One region of the Nocardia sp. NPDC004582 genome, then DNA from elsewhere that is predicted to be linked to it. Evidence: riboswitches for the same ligand, from Rfam matches in the RefSeq annotation. Region 1 holds a riboswitch; each other region holds the start of a gene.
What was found. A riboswitch is a leader RNA that binds a small molecule or an ion and turns the genes downstream of it on or off. The one in region 1 is predicted to bind S-adenosylmethionine.

Region 1 (4,203 bases):
CCACCAACTCCGGGCGGCGAGACCGTCCGGTGGCGGCGGTACCGTCCGATGGCCGCGATACCGCCGTCGCCGGGGACAGTGCTGGTTCAGTGACCCGGCGCGCGCTGGGCGCGGGCCAGTTCCATGGTCTCCAGCATGAGTTTGCCGACCGCCTCGGTCTCGGTCAGGAACCCGTCGTGCCCATCCTTGGAGTGGATGACCTCGAGCCCCTTGGAGCCGGGCAGCAGATCGGCCAGCTCCTGCAGGGTGCGCAGCGGGTAGAGCCGGTCCGAGTCCACTCCGCCGATCACGCACGGCACCGGCGTCGAGGCCAGCGCCGCCGCGACGCCGCCGCGGCCGCGCCCCACGTCGTAGCGGTTGATGGCCTCGGTGAGCAGCACGTAGGTGCCCGGATCGAAACGCGCGATCAGCTTCTCCGCCTGGTACTCCAGGTAGCTCTGCACCGCGTAGCGGCCGCCCGCGAGCGGATCCTCGTCGCCCTGGCCGTGATTCTCGAAACGGTGGTCGAGCTCGCCCTCGGCGCGGTAGGTCAGGTGCGCGATGCGCCGGGCGATGCCCATGCCGGTCGTGGGTGCGCGCCCGGTGCCGTAGTAGTCGCCGCCCTGCCAGTCCGGATCGGCCTTGATGGCGGCGATCTGGGTGGTCTGGGTACCGATCTGATCGGCGGTGGCGCGTGCGCCGACCGCCAGCACCAGGGCCGCGCCGACCCGTTCGGGCCGGCCGATCATCCACTCCAGCACCCGCATGCCGCCCATGGAGCCGCCGATCACGGCGGCCAGGCGGTCGATGCCGAGCAGGTCGAACAGCTTGGCCTCGGCGGTCACCTGGTCGCGGACGGAGATCGCGGGAAACCTTGTGCCCCAAGGCTTCCCGTCCGGAGCTAGCGAGGACGGGCCGGTGCTGCCCTTGCAGCCGCCGAGCACGTTGGTGGCGATGACGCACCATTCGCGGGTGTCCACGGGCGCGCCGGGGCCGACGCTGCCGTCCCACCAGCCGGCCTGGTCGTGATGGACGTCGGCGGGGCCCACCACGTGCGAGTCGCCGGTCAGCGCGTGCTCCACGAGCACCACGTTGTCCGCGTTCGCCGACAGTTCGCCCCACCGCTGGACGGCCAGTGTGACGTCGGGGATCACGGCCCCGCTCTCGAGTTCCACGTCGCCGATGGCGATGCTCCCGAGCGTCCCGTCGGGCGGCGGCAGCAAGCGCTCCGCCGCGTGCCGGGACGTTCGCGATTCGATGTTCACGGTCAATGTGCCGCCGCCGTCAGTCCGGCGCGCAGGTCCGCCAGGATGTCGTCGATGCCCTCGATGCCCACGGCCAACCGCACCAGACCAGGTGTGACGCCGGAAGCCAACTGCTCGGCGGGCGTCAGCTGGGAATGCGTGGTGGAGGCCGGATGGATGACGAGCGAGCGCACATCCCCGATGTTAGCGACATGGCTGTGCAGCACCAGCGCCTCCACGAACTTCTTGCCCGCGTCGACCCCACCGGCCAGCTCGAAGGACACGATGGCGCCGACACCCTTCGGTGCCAGCTGTTTGCCACGCTCGAACCAGGGCGAGGCGGGCAGACCCGCGTAGTAGACCTTCTCGACGCCGGGCTGTCCGGCCAGGAACTCGGCCACCGCCTGGGCGTTGGCCACGTGCCGCTCGATGCGCAGGCTCAGCGTCTCGAGACCCTGCGCGATGAGGAACGCGTTGAACGGCGACACCGCCGCGCCCAGATCGCGCAGCAGCTGCACGCGGGCCTTGAGCGCGTAGGCCGGTGCGCCGAGATCGGCGAAGACCGCGCCGTGGTAGCTGGGGTCCGGGGTGGTGAAGCCGGGGAAGCGGGACTCGCCCGCCTCGTTCGTCACCGTCCAGTCGAAGGCGCCGCCGTCGACGATCACACCCGCGACCGCGGAACCGTGCCCGCCCAGGTACTTGGTGGCCGAGTGCACCACGATGTCCGCGCCCAGCCGCAGCGGCTGGATCAGGTACGGGGTGGCGACGGTGTTGTCCACGATGAGCGGCACCCCGGCGGCGTGCGCGACCTCGGCGATGCCCGGAATGTCGAGGACCGAGCTGCTCGGATTGGCGACGGTCTCGCCGTAGAACGCCTTGGTGTTGGGCCGCACCGCCGCGCGCCACTGCTCGAGGTCGTCGGGATCCTCGACGAAGCTGACCTGGATGCCCAGCTTGGGCAGCGAGTAGTGCAGCAGGTTGTAGGTGCCGCCGTACAGGTGCGGGCTGGCCACGATGTGGTCCCCGGCCTCGGCGAGATTCAGGATCGCGTAGGTCTCCGCGGCCTGGCCCGAGGCCAGCAGCAGGGCGGCCACGCCGCCCTCGAGCGCCGCGATGCGCTGTTCCACGGCGTCCTGGGTGGGGTTCATGATCCGGGTGTAGATATTGCCCGGTTCGGCGAGCCCGAACAGCGCGGCGGCGTGGTCGGTGTCGCGGAACGCGTAGGACGTGGTCTGGTAGATGGGCAGGGCGCGGGCTCCGGTGGCGGAATCGGGAGCCTGGCCGGCGTGAATCTGTTTGGTCTCGAAGGACCAGTTGGCCGGATCCAGGGCGTCGTCAGCGGGGACGGCCGCGGGTGCGGTCGAGTCACTCATGTGTTCTGCTCCAAAAACAAGGTCGCCGAATGGCGGAGGTTTGACGTTATCGAGAAGCGAATGGGCTTCGACAACAACACATCTCGGTAGACCTCCTGGTTGCGCTTGCGTTCGGCCTTCGAACGCCCGGTCTGCACCCGGAGCACCCCACCGCAGCTGGAGGGTTGCCGATCAGCAAGCCGGGGCCTTATCGCTGATGCTCTTGACCTAATGCGGGATTCTAGCGGCCGATCGCCCCGATCTACCCAGTGGGGTTTGTCGCATTCACAGCGGTATTTTCCCCGTTTACGGGGGGAAATGTCGTTGTCGCACCGCAACAGACCCGACGGAATTCGCTGAATGCGGCCTGGACGCTGTCGGCGAGCACGCGGGCGGTGGTGACCGTGGTGCAGTCGGCGAACTCGTCCCCGTCGTCGAACTCGCATTCCATGCCGACCCGCACGATGCCGTGCCAGGTGGTGGCGATGAGCCGCACGGTGAGGTGGTCCTCGGGCAGCCGCAGGCGTTCGGCCAGCACCTCCGACACCGCCCGGGTCTTGGTGTCGGCCGATTCCATGCTGAGCGCGCGCACGGCGACGCTGTCGCGGGAGATGCGCTGCATCTGCTGGAACCAGCGGAAGGGCACGGGCGCGTCGGAGTCGATGATCTGGTCGACCACCGCCAGGAACGCGCCGAGCAGCGCTTCCATCTCGTCGCCGGAGATCGGTTGGGCGCGCAGCTGGTCGGCGAGGGCCTGTCCCCAGCTCTCGATGGGGGCGATGACGATCGCCTCCTTGCTGTCGAAGTACCGGTTCACGGTGCGCGGGGAGACATCGGCGGCGTCGGCGATCTGCTCGACGGTGGTGGCGTCGAAGCCCTGTTCGTCGCACAACCGCAGGGCGACGTCGATGATCCGGGCCCGGGTCTGCTGCTTCTTGCGCTCACGCAGGCCGGGGCGGTGACGCGAGATCACACCGATGTGACTTGACAACTCCGACATGCCTCCATCGTAGGTCCTTGATGCGTTTTCCTGTCCCAGTATGACAACTGTCGTAGTGCGACATTTTTCCCTTGACGCCAATTGTCGGTGGGGGTCACTATGGTGATGCTGCCTTCGAACTCCAGAGGAGAGGCTCATGACCGTAGCGACGGACGCTCTCGGTACAGACGAAAAAGCAAGTCCCGCACAAGATTCCAGGCGTTGGTGGGCGCTCGGCGTGATCGCCATGGCGCAGCTGATGGTGGTCCTGGACGCCACGATCGTCACCATCGCCATGCCGTTCGCCCAGCAGGATCTGCACATCAGCGACGGTGACAAGCAATGGATCTTCACCGCGTACACCCTGATCTTCGGCGGTCTGCTGCTGCTCGGCGGCCGCCTCGCCGACTACCTGGGCCGCCGCCGGATCCTGATGGTCGGCCTGATCGGCTTCGCCGCGGCCTCCGCGCTGGCCGGTCTCGCGCAGAACCAGGCCGAACTCTTCGCCGGTCGGGCGCTGCAGGGCGCGTTCGGCGCGCTGCTGGCCCCGGCCGCGCTGTCACTGGTGTCGGTGACCTTCACCGAGGCCAAGGAACGAGCCCGGGCCTTCGGCGTGTTCGCCGGTGTGTCGGCGGCGGGCGCCGCGCTC
Region 2 (4,203 bases), on a different contig from region 1:
TCACCTCGGTGAGGAACTGCGGCAGCACCGCGAGATAGAACAACCCCACCTTCGGATTGAAGACACACGACAGCAATCCGGCAGCGAACGCCGAGCGCATCGACGCGGGCGTGCCCCGCACCACCGCCGCCTCCGGCCCGGCCTCCGCGTTCCGCGCCCGCCGATGCTCGATCAGTGCCCGAATCCCCAAGTACAGCAGGTAGATTCCGCCGATCACCTTCAGCGTCCGATACGCCGTCGCCGACTGTTCCAGCAGCGCCGCCACCCCGGCCGCCACCACCGTCGCCCAGACGATCCCGCCGAACGCCGAACCCACCGCCGCCGCGATCCCGGGTCGCGGTCCGGCCATCGAGAATCGCAGCACCAGGAAGGTATCGGGGCCCGGGGTGAGCGCCAGCAGCACGCACAACCCCGCGAAACTCAGCAGCAGCGGAAAACTCATGCCCTCCATGGCAACCCATCGCGGCGACGCGACGCAAGGGTGATATCGCTGACCCTGCCCCCGACGAGCAGGGCCAACGGGTCACCCCCGGAAACGGCGAAGACCGCCGCCCCCGCCTGATGAACGGGGTGCGACGGCCTCTGGTGACGAGTTCTCAGTTCCGCGCGCTGGTCTCGGCACCCAGTTCACGGAACAGGTCGGTGTTCATCGTGAACGCCAGTCGCGCCTCGTCGAGCACGCGATCGACCTCGGGACCTTCCAGGGGAAGCTGGTCCAGGGCCTCGCGGTACTCGCGCTTGAACGCGGCCGGATTGGTGATCTCGTCGAAGACGTAGAAGCGCACGCCGTCGCCCTTCTTGGGCAGGTCCCACAACTTCTCGGCGGTGCCGCGGATGACCTGGCCGCCGGAGAGATCACCCAGGTAGCGGGTGTAGTGGTGGACGACGTACCCGGCCGGCCATTCCTGCGCGCACTCCTCGATGCGGGCGGCGTAGGCGGCGGTGGCGGGCAGCGGCCGCAGCTCCTCGCGCCAGTTCGCGCCGCCGAGGTGGGCCAGGTCGGTCTCGAGCGCGGCCAGGCGGGCCAGCTCCGGCTTCACGAACGGGCCCGCGACGGGGTCGGAAGCCAGTGCGGCGGAATGCTTTTCGAGGGCCTCGTAGACGAACCAGAGCTGGCCGGTGTAGCGGAGGAAGGCCTCGACGCCGAGCTGCCCGGTGAGCAGGTCCCGCATGAACGTGGAGTGCTCGGCCTCGTTGTGCTGCTGCTCGGTCGCGGTGCGAATGAGCGTCGAGAACGGGGCGCTGGTGTCCGTGTCCAACATGGTCGGCTCCTCGTGGTCAACTCCGGGGCACCCCACTTTGGCTACCCTAACTTCCTAGTCGACCGTACGCCTCAGCAACGATCTCGCGATTCGAACTTTGCGGCCCACCCACTCCAACTTTCGGATGATTTTTCCGCCCCGCCGGTGCCGTCGATCACGGCTTCTCCGCCGCCCCGAATGTCGTGCGCGGACCGCGACAGGCGAAGGCGGGCAGGGTTGACAAGCCCGTGACGCGTCTGCCAATCTCGCTTTCAGGTCATGAGTACCAGCGCTAAGCCCCGGCTTGCTGGTCGGCAACCCTCCACCGCGGCGGGGTGCTCCGGGTGACGACCGGGCCGTCGCCCGACCGGGCGCGGCAAGCGCGGACTCACGATCGATTCCTGTCTTCCGATCGCGTGTCCCCTGAATCCGATGGGATTTGTGATGACCGCTTTCGCCGACCAGACCTGTGCTCCCCTCGCCACCGTGTCCGGCTGTGACCTCCGGGTTCCGCTGGTCCAGGGCGGGACCACCGGCTACGCGAACTTCGACTACGCCGCCAGCGCCCCCGCGTTGCGGCAGGTCACCGACCGGGTCGCCGAGCTGCTGCCGTTCTACGCCAGCGTGCATCGCGGGGCGGGGTACGCCTCCCGCGTCTCCACCGACTGCTACGAGTCGGCGCGCGGCTCGGTCGCCCGCTTCCTCAACGCCGCCGACGATCAGGTGGTGGTGTTCACCCGCAACACCACCGACTCGCTGAACCTGCTGGCCGCCTGCGTGCCCGGCGACACCGTGGTGCTGGATGTCGAACACCACGCCAACTTCCTGCCCTGGACCCGGCACGGCCGCCGGGTGGTGCCGGTCGCCGACACCATCGAGGAGACCATCCAGCGGCTGGTCGCCGAACTGTGCTCGAAACCCGCTGCGCTGCTGGCGGTTACCGGCGCCTCCAATGTGACCGGCGAACTGCTGCCACTGGAACGGCTGGCCTGGATCGCGCACCAGTGCGGCACCCGCATCCTGGTCGACGCCGCCCAGCTGGCCCCGCACCGCCGGATCGACCTGCGCACCACCGGCATCGACTACCTGGCCTTCTCCGGGCACAAGGCGTACGCGCCGTTCGGCGCGGGCGTGCTGGTCGGCCGCCGGGACTGGCTCGACACCGCGGAGCCGTACCTGGCGGGCGGCGGCGCGGTGCGCTCGGTCGCCACCGACAGCGTCGAATGGGCGCCCGCGCCGCAGCGCCACGAGGCCGGTTCCCCGAACGTGCTCGGGGTGGCCGCGCTGGCCGCCGCCTGCGACGCGCTCGCCGATCTGGACGAGACCACCGTCGTCGAACACGAGCAGTACCTCACCCACCGGCTGCGCTACGGGCTGAAAACCGTTCCGGGCGTGAACTTCCTGCGCGTGTGGCGCGACAGCACCGACGCCGTCGGCATCGTCGCCTTCACCGTCGACGGTTTCGAGCCCGGCCAGGTGGCCGCGTATCTGTCCGCCGAACACGGGATCGGGGTGCGCGACGGCCGGTTCTGCGCCCATCCGCTGCTCTCGCGGCTCGGGGTGGATGCGGCGCTGCGGGCCAGCATCGGACTCGGCACCACCGCTGCCGACGTGGACCGCCTCATCGACGCGATCGCCACCCTGGTCGAGCACGGTCCGACCTGGAATTACGCCCGCACCGACGGCCACTGGAACCCGGTCCCGGAGACCCGGCCCTTCGGCGGTTCGGCGGACGGCGCCGCGCCCTGTGGATTCTGAGAGCCCTGCGGATTCCGAATCGCCGGGAGCGGGTCAGGGCACCAGGTAGCGGGCCGCGAGCTCCTCGACCAGCGGGTCGTCCTCGTCGACCGCTTCGAGTCGGTCCAGGTCGTCCTGGACCGACACCTGCCGGGTGTCCGGAATCTCCGGATCGGGCGGTCCGTCCTCCTCGAGCTGACGGATCAGCTTGTCTCGCACCCGCTCCTTCAGCGATTGGCTCATAGGAAGAGCATCCTCCGCTCAGACGGGCGCGATCCAGGTACCCCACGGCGTGTTCCGCACGACGGTGAACACGATGAGGAAGGCCACCGCGATCCACAGCGCCGACCTGGGCAGGATCCGCGGTAGCGGCGGCGGCGCCGACCGGCCCCGCCAGGCGCGCACCAGCCAGGTGCCCCACCAGGCGAGGAAGCCGAGCGTCAACGGCAGCAGCAGCACATTGCTGTGGATGGCGTCCAGGAACCGACCATCGGTCAGATTGTGCAGGCCGCGCAGGCCGCCGCAGCCGGGACACCAGTACCCGGTCAATTCGTAGAACGGGCAGAACCCGTAGGCCCCCTGCACGTGCGGGTCCCGGAAGTGCAGCAGCGCCAGGCCGCCGGCGACGGCCGCACCGCCCAGCAGCGGGAGTCCGACGCCGAGCCGTCGCGGGCGCGTAGGCCCTGGTTCGGCTCCCGCCGTCGGTACCGCTGCCGTGGTGTCCACGAGAATCAACGGTAGCCGGGCCACCGCCCACCTGCCAGGTCACACCGAACTTCGCACCCGATTGCGTTGCTCGATCACGCCGCCCGATTGCGTTGCGGCCTCAGCGGATCGGGGCGCGTTCCACTACCGGGGCGGTGAGCACGCCCGCGAGCATGTCCACGATTTCTCCCCAGGCGTCCACATCCCCCGCGGCGACCTTGCCCGCCTCGACCGCGCGTTCATGATCGGCCAGTAGCGCGAACAGCACGGTCGGCAGCGCGCGCAACCGCCGCAGCCGCAGGCGTTTCGGCAGGTCGGCGAGTTCCCGATCGAGCTGCTGCATGATCACGCGCACCGAGGTGCGCTGGGCGGAGGCCAGATTCGCCGCGTCGGTGACGGCTCGGTGGGTGTGGATCTGTTCGAGGAATCGCGCGTAATGGTGGACACCGTGCCGGTCGGCCAGCTCGAGCATGGGGATGACCAGCGCTTCGAGCAGATCGTGGACGCTGGTCACGCCGGT
Region 3 (4,203 bases), on a different contig from region 1:
CCGGATGGCGGCATCCAGCACACGTTCCCTGCTGAGTGGTTGCGATCGGCGCGGCACGGCGGCTCCCGGTTCGAAGGTATTGACAGGCTTACGCCCGTAAGCCTACCTTACAGTCGTAAGCCAGCCTTACACTCGTAAGAGAAGGAGACTCCGATGCCGATGCCGAGATGGTGGGGGCACGTCAACAAGAGGCTGTTCAACCCGCGCGCGATCGCGAACGGGACATGGCCGGTGCTGACGCATATCGGCCGCACCTCGGGCACGATCTACCGCACCCCGCTCGACGCCCATCCCGTCCCGGGAGGGTATGTGTTCGTGCTGGTCTACGGCTCGCGCGCGGACTGGGTGCGCAATGTCCTGGCGGCCGGCGGCGCATCCCTGCGGATCGGCGGCCGGGACGTGGAACTCGCCGCCCCGCGCATCGTCGGGGAAGCCGAGGCCTTCCAGTCGCTGCCGGCGGATGCCGCCCGCCCGCCGAAGCTGTTCCGCATCACCGAATTCCTACGCATGGACCTCGGCAACGCGGTGACCTTCGAATCCGGATCCGCGCACTGATCCACCGGGCCGGCAGCGCCCGATCGGCCCATCGAAAAGGGCCGGAACCCAGTGGGTTCCGGCCCTTCGGAAAGATCGTCGGATCAGCTCAGCGCGTGGTCCAGGTCGTTGAGGAGATCCTCCACGTCCTCCAGGCCGATGGAGATGCGCAGGACGCCGTCGGTAATGCCCACGGCCGCACGGCCTTCCGGGCCCATGGCACGGTGGGTGGTGGTGGCGGGGTGAGTGATCAGGGTCTTGGCGTCGCCGAGGTTGTTGGAGATGTCGACGATCCGCAGGCGGTTCAAGACCTCGAAGGCGCGCTTCTTGGCCTCGTTGTCGGCGGCCTTCAGCTCGAAGGTGATCACCGTGCCGCCGCCCGACATCTGGCGCTTGGCCAGCTCGTACTGCGGATGCGAGGACAGGAACGGGTACTTCACCCACGCCACCGCCGGATGCGACTCCAGGAACTGGGCGATCCTCAGCGCCGAGTCCACCGACTGGCGCAGCCGCAGCGGCATCGTCTCCAGGCCCTTGAGCAGGGTCCAGGCGTTGAACGGGCTCAGCGCCGGACCGGTGTGGCGCATCAGGTTCTTCACCGGGCCGTCGATGTAGTCCTGCGGGCCCAGGATCGCGCCGCCGAGCACCCGGCCCTGGCCGTCGATGTGCTTGGTGCCCGAGTAGACGGTGATATCCGCGCCCAGGTCGAAGCCGCGCTGCAGCAGCGGAGTGGCGAAGACGTTGTCCAGCACCACCTTCGCGCCCGCGGCATGCGCCAGATCCGAGACCGCGCGCACATCGGTGAGGGTCTGCATCGGGTTCGAGGGGGTCTCGAAGAAGACGGCCTGGGTGGGAACGGACAGCGCCTGCTCCCACTGGTTCAGGTCCTCGCCGTCGACGAACACCGTCTCCACGCCCCAGCGCGGCAGGATCTCGTTGGCCACCACGAAGCAGGAGCCGAACAGGCTGCGCGCCGCGACCAGCCGGTCACCGGCGGACAACAGCGCACCCAGCGCGGTGAACACCGCCGACATGCCCGACGCGGTCGCGAAACAGGCTTCCGCGCCGTCGATCAGGCGCAGCCGCTCCTCGAACATGGCGACCGTCGGGTTGCCGTAGCGCGAGTACACGAAGTGCTCGATATCGCCGGTGAAGGAGGCCTCGGCCGCCTCGGCGCTCTCGTAGACGAAACCCGAATTGAGGAACAACGCCTCGGAGGTCTCGTCGAAGCCGGAACGCCGGGTGCCGCCGCGTACCGCCTGGGTGGCGGGGCCGACGCCCTCGGGAAGCGGTTTCTCGAAAGAGCCGCCGGTGATCATGACTGCCTCCACGGAAGTCCGTCGGCGCGCCAGCCGGTGCTGCCGCGGTGGCCCTGGCCGTCGAGCGCACCCTCGAAGCCGTCGACCACATTGAACGAAGGGGTGATGCCGAGCGTGGTGGCGGCGGTGGCCGCGCCGATCGAACGCTGGCCGGAGCGACAGATGAAGATGACCGGCGCCTCCGAATCCGAAGTCCGGTGGGCCAGCGACTGCTTCAGCAGATCCGCGAACCGGGCATTCGGGGTGCCGGTGACGTCGACCCACTCGATCAGCGCGGTCGGGCGGCCGATGCCGCTGGTGTCGGGCACGCCGACGAACCGCCACTCGGCCTCGGTGCGCACGTCCACCAGAACCGCATCGGGGTTGTCGCGCAACAACTCCCACGCCTGCTTCGGCGTGATGTCACCCTCGTATTTCATATGCGCCGCGCTCACTCGAACCTCCTGAGAATCCGCACTTGCCGCATCGCTGTCCGATGCGAGGCCAGGTCGTCACCCGGAGCACCCCACCGCGGAGGAGGGTTGCCGACCAGCCAGCCGGGGCTTGGCGCTGGTACTCATGACCTGGGATTGAGATTGCCGAAGAACCGTCCCCACTGTCAAACCCCGGCGGCGCTTTCGGCCGATGTCACGAATTACAGACCAACCAGCGGGAATTCTCCTTGGCGAAGTGCCAGGGCGCGGTGGTCGGCGCGCCCGCGACGGTGAAGGAGACCTGCGCGGTCGCCGCGTCGCCCTGCACAGTCGCGTCGGTCAGCTTGCTGTAGGCGATGGTTCCGCCGGTCTCGACCGCGATTCGCAAGGGCGAGAGCTTGTCGTCGAAGGCCTGACACTGCAGGCGCGGATCGTATTTCCCGGTGTCCTGCCGGGACCGGATGAACGCGTCCGCAGCCGCCGAGAGCCGATCGGAATCTGTGACATTCTTCTCAACCGGCGACACCACCGACGCGACCACGATCCCGAGGATCACGACCGCGATGATTCCCGCCGCCACCAGGAACGGCCACATGCTGCGGGTCTCGTTCTGGTCGATCCGGACCGGGGTCTCCTCGGCGTCGCTCATGGGTAGATCATGCCTGGTCCCCTTGTGAGGGCCGGCGCGTGCCATCGATAGAATCAGCAGAATTTCCCGCCCCAGCGCGGGAATAGCAAGACTACGCAGCAACGCTGCAGCGTCGGGGGCCAACGGAGGTCGCCGAGGCCAGAGCGTCAACTTAGCCTAAGCTAAGAGCGACGGCTGAGTTTTTGACGGCAATTTAGTTTCGACCCAAAGGGTGCGCGGAAGAATGACCGAACAGAGTGCAGCGACCCGCCCGCTACGCATTGCGATCGTGGGCGCAGGACCGGCCGGCATCTACGCCGCCGACGCGTTGATGAAGTCCGACGCGGACGTGAGCATCGATCTCTACGAGCGCATGCCCGCGCCCTTCGGCCTGATCCGCTACGGCGTCGCGCCCGACCACCCGCGCATCAAGGGCATCATCACCGCGCTGCACAAGGTGCTCGACAAGCCGCAGGTCCGCCTGCTGGGCAATATCGACTACGGCGTCGACATCACCCTCGAGGACCTGCGCCAGTTCTACGACGCGGTCATCTTCTCCACCGGCGCCAACGCCGACCGCGCGCTGGGCGTGCCGGGCATCGACCTGGACGGCTCCTACGGCGCCGCGGACTTCGTGTCCTGGTACGACGGCCACCCCGACGTCGCCCGCACCTGGCCGCTGGAGGCCGAGAAGGTCGCGGTCCTCGGCGTCGGCAACGTCGCCCTGGACGTGGCCCGCGTGCTCGCCAAGACCGGCGACGAGCTGCTGCCGACCGAGATCCCGCCGAACGTCTACGAGGGCCTCAAGGCCAACAAGGCGCTCGAGGTGCACGTGTTCGGCCGCCGCGGTCCCGCCCAGGCCAAGTTCACCCCGCTCGAGCTGCGCGAGCTCGACCACTCGCCGACCATCGAGGTCATCGTCGATCCGGAGGACATCGACTACGACGAGGGTTCGGAAGCGGCACGCCGTCATTCGAAGCAGGTCGACATGATCTGCAACACCCTCGAGCAGTGGGCCATCCGCGACGTCGGCGACCGCCCGCACAAGCTGTTCCTGCACTTCTTCGAGAACCCCTCGGAGATCCTCGGCGAGGACGGCAAGGTCGTGGGCCTGCGCACCGAGCGCACCCAGCTCGACGGCACCGGAAACTGCAAGGGCACCGGCGAATTCAAGGACTGGGACATCCAGGCCGTGTACCGCGCGGTCGGCTACCTGTCGCAGAACATCCCGGCCCTGCCCTTCGACGACCAGGCCGGCACCGTGCCCAACGAGGCCGGGCGCGTGCTCGTCGACGAGGACGCCGACGAC
Region 4 (4,203 bases), on a different contig from region 1:
GGCGGATCGCGGGAGCGCGGAGTTCGGTGATCCTTCTGCGCGCGCGGAAGCCATCCGAGCCATCGATACGGCTGTACTCGGACGGTCAGCCCTTGACCAGGATGGCCCGGGTATAGAGCAGCGCGAAGCCTTGGCGCTGGACGTTCTGCTGAGATTTGGAGCCGGGCTGCGTGGTGACCACCGCGATGTCGCAGCCGGCCGCGGCTGCCTCGGCGAGGCGGGCCGACAGCAGTGACGATTGCACGCCGTGCCGCCGATGTGTGGGATGGGTTGCTGCGCCGGTGAGTTGGGCGATGCCGCCGGACATACGCAGGCTGGCTCCGCCCGCCACGCCGCCGTCGCGCCGGGCGAGATACCTCTGGACGTCCGCCGCGCCGGTCAGGTCGCGCATGGCGCGGGCGATGATGTCGGCGGGGAATTCCTCGTGGGAGGCCACGCCCTGCGTGTCGGGGTGGGCGAAGCCTTCCGCGACGACATCGAGCCAGGTGTCGAATTCGTCTTCGCCGCTGTGGGTCACCTCGACACCGGGGGCGACGGTCGCGACCGGTGCGCCGCGCAGTTCGCGGCCGAGCACGTTCTCGAACGACACCAGGCGGTAGCCCCGCTCGGTGAGCAGTTCCCCGACGCCGGGGTCGCCGAGTTGTGAGACCTCGGCCTGCACAGGTGTTTTCCGTTCCGCGCAGAGCTGCTCGATCGCGTCGAGTTCCGACGGCTCGGGGATTCCGGCGAATCCGAGTCCGGCGATCTTGTTCAGCGGTGACCCGTCCTCGGCAAAGGACGCCACCCCGCCCGCGATCGGGATCACGAATCCGGCGTCCGGGCCGAGCCGGGTCGCGGCCGCCCCGCTGCCCTTGGCGATCAGCTCGGCTTCGGCCCGCTCGATGCGCTCGGCCAGTTCGGTTCCACAGAACAGCGTTCCCTGATCGCTCGGCATGGGGTCGAGCCTAGGTCGCGGATCGGTGGCCTCGCCTCCGATTTTCGCGGTGCGCGGCGGTCGAGGCGCGGGGCGGGAACCGGCGGGCCGTAGGGTCGGGGCGTGGCTGTTGATGATTCGAGCGGTTCCGCCGGTGGTCTCGTGGTCGGGTTCGACCTGGATATGACGCTGATCGATTCGCGGCCGGGGATCGCCGCGGTGTGGGATGCCGTCGCCGCGCGGACCGGGGTGCCGATCGATTCGGAGCTGGTGGTGTCGCGGCTGGGTCCGCCGCTGGCGCACGAGGCGGCGCAGTGGTTCCCGGAGCACGAGGTACCGGGCGTGGTGGCCATGTACCGGGAGATGTATCCGGAGCTGGCGGTGCACGCGTCGGACCATCTGCCCGGCGTGGTGGACGCGCTGGCGGCGGTGCACCAGGCCGGGGGCCGGGTGCTGGTGATCACCGCGAAGAACGGCCCGCACGCGCAACTGCATCTGAATCATCTGGGGCTGGCGGTCGACGAGCTGGTCGGCGGCGCTTGGGCGGAGGAGAAGGGGGAGGTGCTGCTGGAGCGCGGCGCCTCGATCTATGTGGGTGATCATCTCGGCGATGTGCGCGCGGCCAAGGTGGCGGACGCGACCTCGGTGGCGGTGACCACCGGGCCCTACACGGCCGAGGAGTTGTCGGCGGCGGGCGCGGATGTGGTGCTGCGCGATCTGACCGAGTTCCCGGCCTGGCTGGCAGCGCATCTGACGTAGGGGCGAGCGGCGGCGTCCGCGGGGGCGATGCCGCCGAGGGGGCAATTCGTGGGGGCGACAGGAGATTTCCCGGCGGCGGGGCCGGGTGGCGTTTGGCATCAGGGTGATTCGAACGGTGTCGGCCGCCGGTTGTCACGGCTACCTTTCTGGACACGGTCACGAGTATCAGCGTTTTTCGAGCCCCGGCTGGCTGATCGGCAACCCTCGCGTGGGCGGTGGGGTGCCCCGGGTGACGACCAGGCGCTGCCCGACCGGGTGGCGCAAGCGCCAGGACCGCGCATTCCTCTGTCGCGGTCGTGTCCCCCTGCCCGGCGGTGTGCCGGTGCGCGAATGTAGAGGTAGCTATGAGCAGGATCTTGTCCCGGTCGCGTGGTTTCCGGGTGGCGGTGGGTGTCGGGGCGGCGGCCCTGGTCGCGAGTCTGGCGGCGGCCTGCGGTAGCGACTCGTCCGGAAGCAGTTCCGACACGGTGTATTTCGGTGTCTCCGGGCCCAAGACGGGCAATTCCGCCGAGTACGGGCGGCTCTGGCAGCAGGGGTTCGATCTGGCGCTGGACGAGATCAATGCCGCGGGCGGGATCAATGGCAAGAAGGTGGCGCTGAAGTGGGAGGATTCGCAGTCGGATCCGAAGCAGACGGTGCCGATCGCGACCAAGTTCGTGGGTGATCAGTCGATCATCGCGGAGCTGGGGGACTTCTCCTCGCCCGCGTCGATCGCGGCGTCTCCGGTGTACAACCGGGGCAAGCTGGTGCAGTACGGGTTCACCAACTCCGCGGTGGATTTCACCAAGGCGGGGGACTATTCGTGGAGTCCGTCCATCACCTTGGACGTGTACATGGAGCGCAACGCCGAATGGGTGCGCTCCAAGGCGAAGAAGGTTTCGGTCGTCTACCTCGAAACCGACTGGGGTAAGCAGGCTTTCAAGTTCTTCGAACAGTTCGCCAAGGAGAAGGGCATCGAGATCGCCTATTCCTCGGCGATCCTGCCGGATTCGCAGGACTTCCGGCCGGTGCTGATCAAGGGCCGCGACGCCAACCCGGATGCCTTCGTGCACCTGGGATATGGACCGGACGGGGCGCTGGTGGTCAAGCAGCTGCGGGACGTCGGGTTCACCGGGCAGTTCTTCGGCGGGCAGAACACGCCGCAGTTCATCGACCTGGCGGGCGCGGCGGCCGAGGGCGACATCGTGAACGGCGTGTTCACGCCCTCGGATCCGAGTCCGAAGGTGCAGAACTTCGTCACCAAGTTCCGGGCCAAGTTCAACACCGATCCGGGCGATTTCAATGTGTACGCCTATGACGCCCTGAACGCGGTGGTGAAGGCGGCCAAGGCGGGCGGTGCGACCCGGGAGGGTGTGCTGAAGGGGCTGCGCGAGGTCAAGGACTTCGACGGAATCGGCTTGGGCACCTTCGCCTTCGATCAGCAGACGCGCCGCCCCAGCGGGGTCAAGCCGATCGAGCTGATTCTGCAGAACGGCAAGTTCGTGCCCGTCGGAAGCAAGAAGTAGATGTTCGACACGCTCATCGCGGGTCTGGTCCACGGCAACGCGTACGCGCTGATCGCCGTGGGCATCACCCTGATCTTCGGGGTCAGCAATGTCATCAATTTCGCGCACGGCTCGATCTTCGCGTTCGGTTCGGTGCTGGGCTGGTGGCTGATCGCCCAGCACGGGGTGCCGTGGTGGGCCGCGCTGGTCGTGGTGGTGGCGGTGACGGCGCTGGTCGGAGTGGCCATCGACGTGCTGGCGGTGCGGCCGTTGCGCCGGGCCCCGGCCATCGCGGCGCTGCTGGCGACGGTGGCGGTGGGGCTCATCATCGAGAACGTGGTGGCCCTGGTGTTCGGGCCGGACACCCGGCCCTTCCCGCAGGTGCTGTCCACCAACAACTTTCAGGTGGGCGGGGTGCGGTTCGGCACCTCGGACGTGGTCATGTTCGCCATCACCCTGCTGGTTATGGGCGGGCTGTGGGCGTTCCTGCGGTTCAGCCGGCACGGGCTGGCGATCCGCGCGACCGCGCAGGATCCGGATGCCGCCGCGCAGATGGGGATCGGGGTCGGGCGGGTGCAGTCGCTGGCCTTCGCCATCGCCTCCGGGCTGGGCGGGCTGGCGGGCATCTTCGTCGGCCTCTACAACTCGAATATCTCGCCCACCAGCGGCGGCGTGGTCGGCATGACCGGGTTCGTGGCGGCCACCATCGGCGGGCTCGGGTCGATTCCGGGCGCGGTGCTCGGCGGCTTCGTGCTCGGCTTGGTGGAGGCGTTCGGCATCTACTGGTTCGGGGACGGCTATCGGGATCTGATCACGTTCGGACTGCTGGTGATCTTCCTGGTGCTGCGGCCCGGCGGGCTGCTGGCCCGGCCGCCCGCCATCGAATCCGAGCCCATGACCGGGACGTTCCTGGGCTCGGGCCGGGAGTTGCGAGTGCGCTGGTGGCACGCGCTGCTCGCGTTCGGGGTCGCCGGCGTGGCGATTCCGTTGGTCGCCGACGACTACGGCATCTCGGTGGGCACCCAGATCCTGGCGTACGCGATCATC

Region 2: it holds a riboswitch for S-adenosylmethionine, as region 1 does, so the genes downstream of both, ACWELJ_RS21910 (aminotransferase class V-fold PLP-dependent enzyme) here and ACWELJ_RS15015 (bifunctional o-acetylhomoserine/o-acetylserine sulfhydrylase) in region 1, are expected to answer to the same signal.
Region 3: it holds a riboswitch for S-adenosylmethionine, as region 1 does, so the genes downstream of both, ACWELJ_RS11860 (rhodanese-like domain-containing protein) here and ACWELJ_RS15015 (bifunctional o-acetylhomoserine/o-acetylserine sulfhydrylase) in region 1, are expected to answer to the same signal.
Region 4: it holds a riboswitch for S-adenosylmethionine, as region 1 does, so the genes downstream of both, ACWELJ_RS30615 (ABC transporter substrate-binding protein) here and ACWELJ_RS15015 (bifunctional o-acetylhomoserine/o-acetylserine sulfhydrylase) in region 1, are expected to answer to the same signal.

What each region holds. Positions count from the first base shown of each region.
Region 1 is NZ_JBSGCY010000044.1:2,250-6,452, forward strand. Features, by position in the region: gene metX (homoserine O-acetyltransferase MetX) at 87-1,250, opposite strand; gene ACWELJ_RS15015 (bifunctional o-acetylhomoserine/o-acetylserine sulfhydrylase) at 1,247-2,596, opposite strand; SAM riboswitch class IV at 2,693-2,804, opposite strand; gene ACWELJ_RS15020 (TetR/AcrR family transcriptional regulator) at 2,838-3,575, opposite strand; gene ACWELJ_RS15025 (MFS transporter) at 3,712-4,203, shown strand, end outside.
Region 2 is NZ_JBSGCY010000083.1:471-4,673, reverse strand. Features, by position in the region: gene ACWELJ_RS21920 (LysE family translocator) at 1-442, opposite strand, end outside; gene ACWELJ_RS21915 (biliverdin-producing heme oxygenase) at 597-1,262, opposite strand; SAM riboswitch class IV at 1,517-1,630, shown strand; gene ACWELJ_RS21910 (aminotransferase class V-fold PLP-dependent enzyme) at 1,686-2,999, shown strand; gene ACWELJ_RS21905 (hypothetical protein) at 3,033-3,221, opposite strand; gene ACWELJ_RS21900 (DUF2752 domain-containing protein) at 3,240-3,704, opposite strand; gene ACWELJ_RS21895 (TetR family transcriptional regulator) at 3,805-4,203, opposite strand, start outside.
Region 3 is NZ_JBSGCY010000030.1:46,248-50,450, forward strand. Features, by position in the region: gene ACWELJ_RS11845 (TetR/AcrR family transcriptional regulator) at 1-21, opposite strand, end outside; gene ACWELJ_RS11850 (nitroreductase family deazaflavin-dependent oxidoreductase) at 154-555, shown strand; gene ACWELJ_RS11855 (O-succinylhomoserine sulfhydrylase) at 639-1,853, opposite strand; gene ACWELJ_RS11860 (rhodanese-like domain-containing protein) at 1,850-2,272, opposite strand; SAM riboswitch class IV at 2,302-2,417, opposite strand; gene ACWELJ_RS11865 (Rv0361 family membrane protein) at 2,481-2,915, opposite strand; gene ACWELJ_RS11870 (FAD-dependent oxidoreductase) at 3,139-4,203, shown strand, end outside.
Region 4 is NZ_JBSGCY010000177.1:3,786-7,988, forward strand. Features, by position in the region: gene ACWELJ_RS30605 (GNAT family N-acetyltransferase) at 86-913, opposite strand; gene ACWELJ_RS30610 (HAD family hydrolase) at 1,037-1,672, shown strand; SAM riboswitch class IV at 1,827-1,945, shown strand; gene ACWELJ_RS30615 (ABC transporter substrate-binding protein) at 2,017-3,177, shown strand; gene ACWELJ_RS30620 (ABC transporter permease) at 3,178-4,203, shown strand, end outside.